DNA from 2 places in the Bacillus sp. FJAT-45350 genome. Region 2 is predicted to be linked to the other one. Evidence: predicted binding sites of a transcription regulator. Region 2 holds the regulator's gene; the other holds the start of a gene.

Region 1 (8,040 bases), 1.7 Mb from region 2:
GTTCGCTGCAAATAGACCGACTGCTGTTATTCCTGCTAAATAGCAGAAAACAATTGACAAGACCATATCTCTTCTTTTGTTAATCATTACGCGAACGATTTGGATGAGTTCCTTCATTGCTCTTCTCCTCCCCTTTCTCTAGAAAATAACTGACGATAAGCATGTTCCGAGTTGCTTAACTGCTCATGTGTTCCTTGAGCTATAATTTTTCCATTTTCAAGAAGTAGGATATGATTCGCTTGCTTCACCGTTTGTAACCTATGTGCAACAGTCACAACTATTGAAGAAGTAGATAATTCTTTAATAGACTGATGAAGCACTCTTTCGGTCACTAAATCAAGTCCCGATGTTGGTTCATCAAATAGGATGATTGATGGCTCCTTTAAAAAGGCACGTGCTAAGGCGATTCGTTGTTTTTCACCACCAGATAGTCCTCTCCCATCTTCACCGATTATTGTTTCTAACCCATTCGGTAAAGAATCAATTAGCTCTATCAGTTTGGCTTTTTTTGCTGCAATTAGGATGTCTTGTCTTGATACATCAAGTCCGAGTGAGATGTTCTCAGCGATCGAACCAGAAAACAAATACGGATGCTGAGTAATATAACTAACGTTGTTAAACCAATCCTTCTCGTTGTAATCTGAACGATTACGACCATTCACCAAAATATTACCGTAGGATTGCTTTAATAGACCAGCAATTAGATGAAGTAATGTAGTTTTACCAGCTCCACTCTTCCCGACGATCGCAACTTGACTAACAGTTGGAAGACTAGCATTTACATTTGTTAATGAGAAATTTGTATTTTCATAGCTATAGTTCACATCTTTTAACTCGAGTTTTAGAGGGCTAGTTTTTAATGACTCATTCCCCCACGATACAACTTTTGTATCTTTATCAAGTGCTTCTTCTAATTTAGAGGCTGCTCCTGTACTACTACGACCAGCATGAAAGGCACTTCCTAACTCTTTTAACAGATGAAAGAATTCAGGAACTAGTAACAGGATAAAAAAGGCTGTAAAAAAGCTAACTTGGTCAAATACAACAAGTCGAAGTCCAAGCTCCAATGCAACAAGGCCAATACTAAGCATCGAAATGAATTCCAACATTAATGAAGAAGTAAATGCTATCTTCAATATTTTCATCGTTGAATCTCTGAAATTCAGACTACTAGATTCAATCACATTTTTGTAATGACCAGAACGTCCGTATAATTTCAAGCTAACTAGTCCTTGTAGTGTATCTAAAAACCTGCCTGAAAAAGATGATAAACTATCGAGCTTCTCCTCGGATTTTTGCTGAGTCGCTTTTCCGATTATAATCATAAAAATCGGTATAAATGGTGCTGTCACAAGGATAATCAACCCAGAATAGAGATGTTGTGAAAAGACAACAATCAATATCATGACAGAGACAATCGATGAAACAATTCTTTGTGGAATGTACTTACTATAGAAACTATCAAGCTCGTCAACTGCATCTAACATAACACTTACTTTTTTACCTGACTGCTCCTTATAAGAGGTAAGAACCGACTGACAGGAATAGGCCTTTAAGAGCTTCTTCCGGTAATCAGCTTTGACTACGGACGCCATTTTTACCCCAATCATTCCAGTTCCATATGATAAAAGAGCGCGTAAAAGCAGCACGAATAATAATCCGATTAATAGTGGTACTACTTGCTGAAAAGCATATTTGCCAAGAAATAGATCGTCTACAATGGAAACAATCAAATAAGCTTGTGAAATAACGACAAGACCGAAAGCTACTGCCATGCCATAAAGCGCATAATAACATCCCTTCTGTGCACGTGCTAGCTTCTGTAGTGTTTTCATTTATTACTCCTCAAACTTCGTGCTTTTTGTTGCGACGATAAAAGAAACAACCACCGCCACCAAGACAATTAGGAGTGGTGCATAGAATAATAAGAAATTATGCATCGTTACGTCCTCCTCACACTTTTCCTTTTTTTATATAAGGCTTATTCATAATAAACAGCTTGAAAACGAGATACAAAGAAGGGATGAGTAACATTAGACCTAAAATAAATACAGCGATTAATGCATACGCCATTGTTTCATTCGTAAAGCCATCATAAATCGTCAAATACGGATACAGTAAATACGGATATCGTGATACTCCGTAAGCGTAAAAGGCAATCGCGAACTGCAAGACTACATAAATAAATGACCATCCGTACTGTCCTTTTTTCAAGAACCATAAGCTTACTAGAAAAGATACAAACGATAATGCGAATAGCCACCAAAGTGATACCAAACCTTCAAAGTGAGAAGGGTTATGCCATTTCATTTCAATGATGATTCCTACGGCTGTGATTATGGTAGGAAAACTCCAAATCCATGTGTATTTCTTAAATAATTTAAGTGCTTTCCAGTCCTCAGCGACAGATGAATAATACGCTAAAAAGCTTGCTGAGATAAACAAGACACTCACTAAACTTAGTACTACTATTGACCACGCAAATGGACTAGTGAACAATGCTACATAGTCTAAGTCAATTCTTCCAGAAGGCATTTCACGAATGAAACCACCTTGTGAAACGATTAATGCTGTTGTTAATGAAGCAGGAATGAGTACCCCTGTCACACCATACATCAACGTATATCCGAAATGCCCTTTCGTTCCGTACGTACTGAAAGCATAATAGCTTCCCCGCAACGCTAGTAAAATAATTGAGATACTAATCGGTATTAACAGCACTGTCCCGAAATAATAGGCTGTTTGTGGGAAAAATCCAATCATCCCAATGAAAAAGAAAACAAGGAAAACATTCGTAATCTCCCAAACTGGAGATAAATAACGCTGAATAACAGAGTTAACGATATGATGTTTTCTTGTCACAATCGTAGAAGCATTGAAAAAACCAGCCCCAAAGTCAATGGAAGCGACAATAACATATCCGAATAGGAATAGCCATAATACTGAGATTCCTAGAATTTCGATTGTCATACAGCATCCCTCCCTTGTTCAGCGCTCTTCTCTAACTCTTTTTCTACTGGATTATTTTTAAACATACGAGTTAACACAATGGCAGTACCAGCCAGTAAGATGAAATAAAGTACAGCAAAGGCAATAAACATGACCCAAACATAAGGAGAATCTGTCGCACCTTCTGCTGTCGTCATGAACCCTCTCATAATCCAAGGTTGACGACCTAGCTCTGTAAACCACCATCCAGCTTGTATCGCTAGCATTGCTAATGGTCCAGAAGCTACTAGTGAATAACGGAACATTTTCGTTTTTATAAACTTCCACTTAAATTTAAGTGCTAACAGGTAAATCATCGACAATACTGTAAGCCCAATCCCAATCGATACCATAATGTCAAAGAAATAATGGACGATATATGGTGGATGATATTCTTCTGGAATATCATTTAAGCCTGTTACGACTCCAGAAAAGTTGTTATGAACTAGGAAACTTAGTGCATAAGGTATTTTGATTCCATATTTGACTTCATTCGTTTCTGTTAATATTCCAAAAAGTACAAGTGGTGCTTCCCCTTCTGTTTCAAAATGCCACTCTGCAGCTGCTAGTTTTTCAGGTTGGTATTCTGCTAGGAATTTACCTGATAAGTCACCAACAAGAGCAGTCGCAATACAGAAGATAAATCCAACTTTCATTGTTAAAGACAATGCTTTTCGGTGATACTCGTGACGGTTCCCACGCATCATATGGAAAGCTGCAATCGAAGCAAGCACAAAGGCAGATGTCATATAGGCAGACGTTAACACATGCGCTACCTTCGTCGGCATCGCAGGGTTGAACATTGCTAGTAATGGTTGAATATTTGTTAATTCACCATTTAATAGGACAAAGCCCTGTGGTGTGTTCATGAACGCATTTACTGATGTGATAAATAGTGCTGACATTGCTCCACCAATTACTACTGGAGCTAGTAAATAAAAATGATGTTTCGGATTTTTAAATCGATTCCACGTATATAAATAAATTCCTAGAAAGATAGCTTCAAAGAAAAAGGCAAATGTTTCCATAAATAACGGTAATGCTACTAGCTGACCGGCAAACTCCATAAACCGTGGCCATAATAATGCTAGTTGCAGGGCAATGGCAGTACCAGTTACTACCCCAACAGCTACACTAATGACATAACCACGAGCCCAACGTTTTGCCATTAATAAATAATGAGGATCATTTTTTTTTAAACCAAGCCAGTGTGCTAGCATGATAAAAAGTGGTACCCCAACACCAACTGTTGCAAAAATCACATGTACCGAGAGCGTCAACATTGTTAAATAGCGGCTAAATTCAACTGAATCCATATTCTCCACCTCACAACTCGCATTTTTAACATAAATACTATACTCACAGTATATACCTTATTACATTGTGAATTTATTCACAAAAGAAACAGTTTTGTTACAGATGTTTGTATAATCTGTGACGGAGTGATTTTCATTTGATTCATTATGACGAAGTTTTAATGAACAGAAAAACTGCCCTTCCATTGTTAAAAGAAGCTAACAATAGAGAGCAGTTCAAATCTGTAATGATTTATATTAAAACCTTTTACTTTACCCCTGGAAACCATCCTGGTGTATTCACGATTACATTCCATAAACCATCTGGTACAACTAGACGCTCTTGTTCAGTAAGGTTGAGTTCAGTAACAATATCAGCTTCTTTTCCTTCTTCTATTTTCTGAACCCAATCGGGGTCAATTATTAGCTCTCTTCCTAATGCAAGTAACGGGATACCTGTTTGTTGTGCTTTAAGTGCATCGTCAGCTGTTTGAATTGAGCCCCCTCCCATAACTGGTACACGCTCATTAACCTTTTCTTTAATTAATTCCATACGGGACAGCTCACCTTCTACTCCTCGTTTTGCAGTAGACCAGAAGTCCATTAAAGAAACATGAAGATAGTCTATTTCCTTACTTGCTAATACGTCAACTAGCTCTAATGTATCTCCCATTGTAATACCAGGTGTCTCTGGTTCTTCAGGTGAGAAGCGATAACCCACGATAAATGGTTCTTTAGCATGTTCAGTAACTACACGCTTTACTTCATCAACTATCGCAAGAGGGAATTTCATTCGTTTTTCTACACTGCCTCCCCACTCATCTTCGCGACAGTTCGAATGAGGTGAGAAAAATTGTTGAATTAAATATCCATTTGCGCCGTGAATTTCAACACCATCAAAACCAGCCTCAATTGCACGACGAGTCGTATCACCAAAATCCTTGATAATAGACTGTATTTCTTCTTCTGATAATGCACGTGGTGTAACGGCATTCGGTTGCTCAGCTGCTACGGCACTAGCACTGACGATGTCTCCATTCGGTACTAATTCAGGAGGACACATACGCCCACCATGAAAAATTTGTAATACAGCTTTGGCACCTTGTTCTTTTATTGTTGAAGCTAACTTAGTTAAGCCAGGTACCATTTCATCACTGTTACCAGCAAATTCATTTTTAAATCCTTTACCATTTTCTGAAACATAAATACATGCTGTAATTACCATACCTACGCCACTAGAGCGACGAGCATAATAATTCAGCTCATCATCTGACACTGTACCATCAGGATTTGATGAGAAATGAGTCATTGGAGCCATTATCAAACGATTTTTTAATTTCGTTCCGTTGCCAAGTGTAACTGTTTCGAATAGTGATTCATATTTATTGTTCAATTCGAAGTCCTCCAAATATTAAAATTATTACATTGCTATATCATTCCATTTTAAATTGTTTTCCATTAAATTAAAAATTATTTACCTTCCACATTTCCCTATCCAATAAATTACATTACAAAATATCCAACAAACTAAAGGAATCAGTAACTTCAAATAGAAGTATTATTATTTATGCTTTGGCAAGTATTTCATGTTTTTTGTAGGTTTGGATATTCTAAAAAGGAATTTAGATAGTAAGGAGATTTGCTATGTCTTACGATGCCTTAATTATGGGCTTTGCTTTTATACTAATTCATTTATTTGCAAATACGTTAATCCCATCAGATAGAATTCAGAGGTTAAAATGGTTCTCATTTTCTGGTGGTTTGGCAGTATCGTACGTATTCGTTTATGTCCTGCCCTCCCTTCACAAAGAGCAAACACTAGTGAAGGAGCATAGAAATTTATTTACGATGGAATCTGAGTTATATTTTATTGGTTTATTAGGTGTTTTAATATTTTATGGGATTCAAAAAGTTGTTCGTAAGGCACAGGCAAAGAATAAAACTGGTAAAGCAAGAACCCTCTTCTGGCTACAAATCCTGTTTTTTGGTGTATACAATATGCTCGTTGCCTATACAATTATTTCTCATGATGTTGCTGGTGTTCAGGCTGTTTTTTATGGCATAGCTGTTGGTCTTCATTTCGTTGCAGTTGCCCATGATTTATGGAGAGAGTATGCAGATATTTATAATAGCATCGGAAGATATGTACTTGCTCTTGGAATTATTGGTGGTTGGCTTATGGGAATGACTGTAAATTTGACACCACTGGCTGAATCGATAATTTTTGCATTTATTTCAGGGGCAATGATCTTGAATGTACTGAAATACGAGCTACCCCCTGATGAAGAAGCTCATTTCGGTACCTTCGCTTTTGGAGTTATTTCCTATACAGCTATTACCCTATCGTTAAAATATTTCTTTGAATGGTGATGTGACAAGATACAAAATTAGTTGTTATTACATACTGAATAGGGAGTGTCAACAATATAACTATTTGTATAAAATAAAAGTAATGTGTGATACTCCCGAGCTTTATAACGTATTAATATACTAATAAAGTCCTAATTCAAATGTTCAAGAGGTGATTACTATGGAGAAGTTTTCAAAAAGCACAGGTTTGCCTACCAATGCAAATCAATCAAAGAGAAAAATGATAAGTAATCATACTTTTGATTTTCAACTGGACCAATTACGAAATGAATACAGAAAGCTTCAGCATATTATTGAACAGTTTGATGAAGGTATGATTATTACTGACCCTAATCAAGTGGACAATCCGGTCATATACATGAATCCTGGTTTTACGAAATTAACAAAATATACACGTGAAGAAGTAATAGGAAAAAATTGTAGGTTTCTACGTGGTAAAGATACGGACAGCCAAGCAATGGAAGATATTAGAATCGCGATAAAAAATAAAGAGCCTATTACAACGGAACTATTAAACTATAAAAAAGATGGAACCCCATTTTGGAATGAGCTAAAAATTCGTCCTATTTTTGATGATTACGGCGAACTTCTTTATTTCGTAGGCATTCAAACAGATGTAACAATTAGACGAAATGCATTAGAAATGGCTTATTACGACCCCCTCACCTCAATCCCAAACCGTCGCTACTTATTAAAGACATTAGAAGAACGATTGAAAAACGAAGATGATGTAACTTTGATGCTATTTGATATTGATGATTTTAAAATAATAAATGATACGTACGGACATATTGCCGGAGATGAATTGTTATTAGAGATTTCGCAACGAATAACACAAGCAGTCCCATCCCATTTTACTGCGAGATTAGCAGGAGATGAGTTCGTTGTATTATTATCAACTGAAGATAAAGAGGAGATTTACACGATTGTGACCAACATTATTGAATCATTTACTTCAGGATTCCAGATACCCTCCCTTAACACAAAATATATAACAACATTTAGTATTGGTATCTCCTGTTCTTGTCGACACGGAAGGACTTCTGAAGAATTAATTCATAAAGCAGACATAGCAATGTATGAGGCGAAGAAAACTTTTGGAACCTTTTACTGTTTTTATGATTGGGATTAAAAACAACTGAAGACTGTCTCAACATATAAATGAAATTGAGACAGTCTAAAGCACTAAAGTGTAGTTAAACGTGTCTAATCTTTTTGAATAATCTTGTTATTATTTATACCCCAATAACTCTGAAACAGTTGTAAACCTATATCCTTGCTCTTGTAGTGTTGTTATCATTGGACTGACGGAATTTAGTGATTCTCGTCTGCTTTCAAACATGACATGCAATAGAATGATAGATCCAGGTTCAATCTCGTCTTTAAT
Region 2 (8,040 bases):
ATCAGATTTTTCTTTTTCTGTTGAATTGCGATCAGCTTCTCCTTCATTCTGTAACTCAGCTAACTGCTTAGTTTCTTCTTTCTTCTCAACATAGTAATCATAGTCTCCAAGGTAGTTTGTCATACTAGTGGAAGAGAGCTCGATAATTCGAGTCGCAATTCTGTTTAAAAAGTAACGGTCATGTGAGACGAAAAGCAATGTACCAGGATAATCGATTAATGCTGATTCTAATACTTCCTTACTATCAATATCAAGATGGTTTGTTGGCTCATCAAATATAAGGAAGTTTGCCTTTTGCATCATTAACTTTGCTAGTGCCAATCTAGCCTTTTCGCCACCACTTAAATCATAAACTGTCTTTAACACATCGTCACCACTAAAGAGAAAATTGCCGAGAACGGTGCGAATCTCTTTTTCTGGAGTTAGTGGATATTCATCCCATAATTCTTGTAAAACTGTTTTTCTTGTATTTAGATTCGCTTGTTCCTGGTCGTAGTATCCTATCATGACATTACTACCTAATCGAGCGTCACCATCTAAGAATGGATGTTGCTTGGTAATTGCCTTAAGTAAAGTTGATTTTCCGATACCATTAGGACCAATGAGCGCGACACTTTCGCCTTTTTTTACTTCAAAGGTGATGTTCGAGCATACAGGCTGTCCATCGTATCCAATAGAAGCATGGTCAACTTTCAATACATCATTACCTGTTTGTTTTGAGATTTGAAAGGAGAAGGAAGCTGATTTACTGTCTCCAGATGGTCTATCTAGTAAATCCATTCGTTCTAATTGCTTTCTACGACTTTGTGCACGTTTCGTAGTAGAGGCTCTTGCAATGTTTCGCTGAATGAAATCTTCAAGCTTAGCGACTTCACCTTGCTGTTTCTCGAATTGCTTTAGCTCCATTTCATAGCGTTTTGCATTTTCTTCTAAATAAGCACTGTAGTTACCGTGGTATTTTGTTGCCTTTGTTCTTGATAGGTCATACACAATCGTGACAATTTTATCAAGGAAATAGCGGTCATGTGAGACAATAAGTACGGCCCCGTCATAATTAGATAAATATTGTTCAAGCCATGTTAACGTTTCAATGTCTAAATGGTTGGTTGGCTCATCAAGTATTAACAGTTCGGGCTTTGTCAGTAAAAGCTTACCTAAAGCTAAACGAGTTTTCTGTCCTCCGCTTAGAGTAGAAACTTTTGTAGAGTAATCAAATGAGCCGAAGTTTAAACCAGATAATATGCTGCGGATATCTGCTTCGTATTGATATCCACCTTGGTCTTTGAAGGTAATCTGTAGCTTGTCATACTCGTTAAGTAATTTGCTATATGCTGTTTCATCAGCTAAGGTATCCGGATTTGCCATTTGTTCTTCTAATCGTCTGAGTTGCTTCTCCATTTTCTTTAGTGGTTCAAACACAGTAAGCATCTCATCCCATATAGAGAGAGACGATTCAAGTCCTGTATCCTGTGCTAGATAACCTTGCTTAATTCCTTTAGGTGTAACAATTTCTCCTGAATCATATGAAGTTTGTCCAGAAATAATTTTTAATAGAGTTGATTTACCAGCACCATTTCTACCTACAAGAGCAACTCGTTCCCTTGACTGTATTTCTAATTTGATATTTGATAAAATTGGTTCAGCACCAAATGATTTTGTTAGGTTTACACATTGTAATAAAATCATATAATAACCCTTTCTTATGTAAGAATAGAGTTTGTTCAATTGAACAAACGTTAAGCAATGAGCAAACTCATTGCTATTATTTTTGAATATGCTCTAATATTATGATATTTTACTACCTTAAGTGTAACCGATTCCCATACAATCAACAACTTGATGAATAATAGGTTAATACGATTACATACATGATAAAATGTTGTACAATATAGGTATAGAGTTTGTCCTATCACTACTTATTGGTGGTAATGGACATGGCTAATAGCGGAGGCGATTTATGAATATCGAGCAAAATAAGATACCACAAGCAACGGCAAAACGATTGCCCTTGTATTATCGCTTTTTAGAAAACCTGCACGCCTCAGGGAAACAACGTGTATCGTCATCAGAATTAAGTGAAGCTGTTAAAGTAGATTCCGCTACAATTCGAAGAGACTTTTCTTATTTCGGAGCGCTAGGGAAGAAGGGGTATGGCTATAATGTTAATTATCTCCTATCTTTTTTTAGAAAGACACTTGATCAAGATGAAATTACAAAAGTAGCCCTCATTGGTGTAGGGAATTTAGGAACGGCGTTTTTAAATTATAACTTTGCAAAAAATAACAACACACAAATTGTGATGGCTTTTGATGTGTCTGAGGATAAAATCGGTGAGGATATAGGCGGAGTTAAAATATATAATCTCGATAATCTAGAAGAATGCTTAGATGAAGAGGTAACGGTGGCAATTCTTACTGTGCCAGTAGCTGCAGCACAAAAAATTGCGGACCGACTAGTGAAGGCAGGGATTAAAGGAATTCTTAACTTTACACCAGCTCGATTAACAGTACCTTCAAATGTTAGAGTTCATCATATTGATTTATCAGTTGAATTACAGGCATTGAGTTATTTCTTGAAACATTACCCTCTCTAAAGTCTAACGTGGAAAAGTTCTGTATGTATTTAATAGATGTTACTAAAGAGAAAGTAGGAGGTGAGCTATATGAACATAGGACCTGGGAGCCTATTGTTAATAGCAATTGTAGCGCTAATTATATTTGGACCAAAAAAGTTACCTGAGCTAGGAAGAGCAGCAGGGAATACTTTAAGAGAATTTAAAAAGGCAACTAAAGGTATGATGGACGACGATGATAAAAAGAAAAATAATGAAGATAAGAATTAGTTAGGAAGGGTAGTCAAATGAAGCAAAATGATATGTCCCTTTATGATCATATTGGTGAATTAAGAAAGAGAATAATCATCGTGCTTGTCTTTTTTGTATTTGCGATGATAGGTGGTTTCTTTCTGGCAGGACCAATGATTACGTATTTACAGAGCGCACCAGAAGCTCAGAATCTGCCGATGAATGCTTTTAAATTGACAGACCCTTTAAAGGTCTATATGACTTTTGCATTTTTTAGTGCAATATTACTTGTTTCTCCTGTTATTTTGTATCAGTTTTGGGCTTTTATTAGTCCAGGACTTCACCATACAGAGAGAAGGGTAACGTTATCTTATATTCCATTAGCATTTGGATTGTTTCTATTAGGGATTTCTTTTTCGTATTTTATTATTTTCCCTTTTTTGATACAGTTTATGGGAACACTGGCTGAACAGTTAAATATCACTGAGCAATACGGTATTAATGAGTACTTTTCATTCTTGTTTCAATTAACAATTCCATTTGGATTTCTATTTCAACTTCCTGTTATTATCATGTTTTTAACGCGGCTTGGGATTGTTACTCCAGAATTATTATCAAGAATTAGAAAATTTGCTTATTTTATTTTGTTAGTGATAGCTGGCTTTATTACTCCTCCAGAGATAGTCTCGCATTTAATGGTAACGGTGCCTTTGTTACTATTATATGAGGTAAGTATATGGGTATCGAAAATAACCTATCACAAAGTGTTGAAGGCGGAAGCGCAGCGACAAAAGGATTTAGAAGAGCAAGAGCGTATTGAACGAGAGCAGCAAAATAATGCAGATAGTAAATAGAAGTATTCATAGTAATCACAGTGTTGGAATAATTCCGATACTGTGATTTTTTTCATATAACCGACCAGTGGTTTTGTTATATAGTGTAGAAGAGAAATAGCTTCTAGTAGAAAAAGAAAAGCAATGGCTTCACACACTGAACTAGTAGTTCAAGTGGATCCACACATTGCTTTTCATCGTTATTATTTAGCTGGTGCTGTTTCTTTTCTCTTATCTACTAGACGAACTGCTTTTCCTTCTGAACGAGGAATTGAGTTAGGAGCACCAACATGGATGTCCATAGTAACTAGGCAGTTGTTTTTCATAGAGTTTTGGATTTTGCGTTTTAGGTTAAGGACAAGTTCGTGCTCCATGTCTTGACCTGGGATATTGTTAAAGAATTCTTCCTTCATTTCTGCGTGAAGTTGAACAGCGTCCATTGTACCAGACTTCACTAGGTGAATTTGATAATGAGGTACTAGCTCATCAATTTGTAATAAATAACGCTCGATTTCAGAAGGGAATACGTTAACGCCACGGATAATAATCATGTCGTCAATACGACCCTTAACGCGAGACATTCTTGTAGTTGTACGTCCGCACTTACATTTTTCTCTAGTAATTGAAGCGATGTCACCAGTACGGTAACGGATAATTGGTAGTGCTTCTTTACTTAAGCTAGTGAATACTAATTCTCCGTCTTCACCTTCAGGTACCGGTTGTAGAGTTTCAGGGTCGATAACTTCAACTAAGAAGTGGTCATCAGCAATGTGAAGTCCGTCTTGTGCTTCGTGGCACTCGATAGAAACACCAGGTCCCATTACTTCACTTAAACCGTAAATATCAACGGCTTTAATGCCAAGTTTCTCTTCAAGAGTTGCACGCATTTCTTCTGACCAAGGTTCAGCTCCGAAGATACCATATTTTAAGCTGGTTTCAGCTGGGTTAATACCCATTCTTTCCATTTTTTCAGCAATATTAAGTACATAAGAAGGTGTACCAGTAATCACAGTTGGTTCAAAATCTTGAATTAACGTAATTTGACGATCTGTGTTTCCGCCTGAGATTGGAACAGTAGCACAGCCTAGTTTTTCAGACCCGTAATGTACTCCAAGACCACCTGTAAATAAACCGTAACCATATGCATTATGAAGAATATCACCTTTCTTACCACCGGCAGCTACGATTGCACGTGCTACACATTCAGCCCACATGTCAATATCGTTTTGAGTGTATCCAACAATTGTTGGTTTACCACTTGTACCAGATGAACCGTGAATTCTAACTAATTCTGTAGTAGGTACTGCAAATAGTTTGAAAGGATAGCTTTCACGTAAATGATGTTTTTGAGTAAATGGTAACTTTTGAACGTCTTCAAGAGTTTTAATATCATCTGGAGTTATGTTTAGCTCTGCAAATTTCTGTTGATAGAAAGGCACATTATCAAAAACGCGTTGTGTTGTTTCTTGTAAACGCTTTATTTGTACCTCCTGTATTTCTGACTGAGGTGCAGATTCAATCTCGCTGTAAAAACTCATGTTTATTCCCCCTATTTAATTTTAATATAGTAAAAGTTGACTATATTGTTAGATGTTCTAATAAACTGACGAATTATTTACGTATGAATTTTAATACGTTACATAGACAAGGGTAAAACGGTGCCATGAAAAAGTCAATACAAAATTCAGAAAATTGTACTTCTTTTTAATAATATAATATATAATGAGCTGAATTTGCTATAAATACGCTCAATAATAGTAATTTAAATCATTTTTACCATAAAATGAATAATAGAAAATTGGACAGGCAGTGGACAGTATCATTTAGTATTTCAATAAGAATTATAGGTGTATGTATAATAGGAAAAGAATTATTTTATTTGCTGCTTTCATTACGAAAAATAGCTGTTCCGTTTAATAATCGATTTATTCGTTTATACAAGAATAATCACCATAGAGACTATTTCTTTCATATAATAGAAGGTAGCTGCTATAAAAAGAAATTTTTAGAAAATTACTTTTATTTTTAGAAATAAGTTGACATTAGTATGACAATAATTTATAGTTACGTTATAACAACGTCATACAAAAGACGAAGGGAGAGTTTAAATAATGAGTGTAGAAGTTAAATATAATGATCCTACTGAACAAAAAAGATACGAAGATTTTATGGCACATATACAAGCAGGTGGAAAAGTTGAGGCTGATGATTGGATGCCAGAAGATTACCGTATGGCACTAATTAAACTAATCTCAATGCACGGCATGAGTGAAATTATGGGAGCGCTTCCAGAGAAAGAGTGGACTCCTAAAGCACCAACATTACGTCGTAAGTTAGGGATTATGGCGAAAGTACAAGATGAGATGGGTCACGGACAACTTTTATTACGTGTTGCTGAAGACTTAATCAAACCTCTTGGAAGAAACCGTGAAGACTTAATGCAAGATTTATTTACTGGAGATTTAAAATTCCACAATGTATTCCACATGAAAACGGAAACTTGGGGAGATGCTGGTCTAATTGGTTGGTTAGTTGATGGAGCAGCTATTATTACACAAACAAACATGTTAGATGCTTCATACGCACCATATGCACGTGCATTAAAGCGTATCGCAGCTGAAGAAGTATTCCATGCACAACATGGTGAAGCTATTATCATGCAATTAGCTGAAGGAACTGAAGAGCAAAAAGCAATGGTACAGGATGCGTTCGATCGCTGGTGGCCATCATTATTAATGTTCTTTGGACCACCAAGCCCGGCTACAACTGGTGCATCAAAGCAGGATACAATGATTAAGTATGTTATCCGTAAAAATACAAACGAAGAATTACGTCAGTATTTCTTTACTAAATATATTCCAAGAATCTTATCACTAGGAATCACAATTCCTGATGAAACACTTAAATTCGATGAAGAAACAAAAGATTGGACTTATCAACAACCAGATTGGAATGAGTTCAAGAAAATCATTTCTAATAATGGACCAATGTCACAAGAGCGTATTCGACTAAGAAAAATTTCTTATGATAAGAACGCATGGGTTCGTGAAGCATTAGGACAAAAAGCAACTGAAGGTTCAGCAGTATAATTTAAAGAAAATAGTCAGGGGGTATATCGGAATGACAAGAGAAAATATCGATAAATTTTATGATGAGTATCAAGTGTTTAGTCGTAGAACAGCAACAGCACCAATGCAAGAGCAATTCACTCTGTTAGCACCAAACCAAGAAGTAGCACTAGTTATGGCGCAGGAGAACTTCATGAGACGTGAACCTGTATATGATGTATGGGTAGTGAAATGTTCAGATATCCGTACATTAAGCTCGGACGAAAGAAATAGCGTTACTCGTCTTGATAACAAAGATTTCCGTGAGACTAAAGGTTATGGTTATTTAAGAAAAAAATGGCGTGAAAAAGAACAAGGAATGTTAGATGAGGAAGAAATCCTTTCATGGGCTGGAGGTCATAAAAAATGAAAATAACTACAGTTGAAGAGTTAAACCAACAACCAGAATATAAAGAAGCATTAAAAGAACTATTATTCCAATTAGCTGATGATGACTTCCTTACTTCTTTTAGAGGAACGGAATGGTTAGGTCTTTGCCCTCATATCGAGGAAGATGTTGCCTACTCATCTGTTAACCAAAATACAATGGGTCATGCTACACTATATTATGAGCTTCTTGAGCAAATGGGTGAAGGAGATGCAAATGCTCTTGCACACGCACGTACTCCTGAAGAAAGAAAGAATGCTATTTTACTAGAAGAAGTTAATGGACCAGGGACTTACCTAGTTGAGCCAGAATATGATTGGGCTTTCACCGTAGTAAGAAACTACTTCTATGATGTAGCTAAGAAAATCCGTTTAGATTCTCTTAAAAACTCTTCATATGAGCCATTAGCACAAGCTGCTAGATCAATTAGTGGAGAACAATACTACCATGTTATGCACTGGGATGTATGGTTCAAACAATTAGTTGATAGTTCTGCACGTGATAGAATGGTAGAACAAGTTGAGAGAGTTTGGAATGATTTTGGTGGAGTATTAACTCTAGGTTCTAAAGGAATTCCAATGGCTGAATTTGGATTAATCGAAGGCGAAGAGCTACTAACTCAACGTTGGTTAGACAAGATGGAGCAAGTTTTCAATGAGCTTAACTTGAAGAAGCCATCTGAAAAGCCTAAGCTAGTACAAGGTGATGGAAGAGCAGGGGAACACACAGAAGCGTTAAAAACTGCAATTGACACATTATCTGAAGTTTACAATATTGACCGTGCAGCTGCATGGTAAGCCAGTAAAGAAAAAGCAACTTCTTTAGTGGGATTTTAGAAGTGGGGGGAACAACATGACTGAGAAAATGAAAGTATCAGTAGAAGCAATAGAGAAAGCACTACATGACGTA

The links. Region 2 encodes Rex, which represses fermentation and respiration genes when NADH is low (regulators of the CRP and FNR family bind a similar motif). Its sites were predicted from a motif close to TTGTGAAATATTTCACAA; they were not measured.
Region 1: a site for Rex is predicted at 4,370-4,387, ahead of CD003_RS06995 (cytochrome ubiquinol oxidase subunit I). Genes of this name have one in related genera too.

What each region holds. Positions count from the first base shown of each region.
Region 1 is NZ_NISU01000001.1:1,378,164-1,386,203, reverse strand. It holds gene cydC (thiol reductant ABC exporter subunit CydC) at 1-117, opposite strand, end outside; gene cydD (thiol reductant ABC exporter subunit CydD) at 114-1,835, opposite strand; gene cydS (cytochrome bd oxidase small subunit CydS) at 1,839-1,940, opposite strand; gene CD003_RS07000 (cytochrome d ubiquinol oxidase subunit II) at 1,954-2,970, opposite strand; gene CD003_RS06995 (cytochrome ubiquinol oxidase subunit I) at 2,967-4,313, opposite strand; gene CD003_RS06990 (NADH-dependent flavin oxidoreductase) at 4,552-5,676, opposite strand; gene CD003_RS06985 (hypothetical protein) at 5,928-6,653, shown strand; gene CD003_RS06980 (GGDEF domain-containing protein) at 6,814-7,785, shown strand; gene CD003_RS06975 (polysaccharide deacetylase family protein) at 7,885-8,040, opposite strand, start outside.
Region 2 is NZ_NISU01000001.1:3,065,609-3,073,648, reverse strand. It holds gene CD003_RS15515 (ABC-F family ATP-binding cassette domain-containing protein) at 1-1,686, opposite strand, end outside; gene CD003_RS15510 (redox-sensing transcriptional repressor Rex) at 1,958-2,593, shown strand; gene CD003_RS15505 (twin-arginine translocase TatA/TatE family subunit) at 2,663-2,842, shown strand; gene tatC (twin-arginine translocase subunit TatC) at 2,860-3,657, shown strand; gene paaK (phenylacetate--CoA ligase PaaK) at 3,840-5,174, opposite strand; gene paaA (1,2-phenylacetyl-CoA epoxidase subunit PaaA) at 5,748-6,725, shown strand; gene paaB (1,2-phenylacetyl-CoA epoxidase subunit PaaB) at 6,757-7,113, shown strand; gene paaC (1,2-phenylacetyl-CoA epoxidase subunit PaaC) at 7,110-7,928, shown strand; gene paaD (1,2-phenylacetyl-CoA epoxidase subunit PaaD) at 7,984-8,040, shown strand, end outside.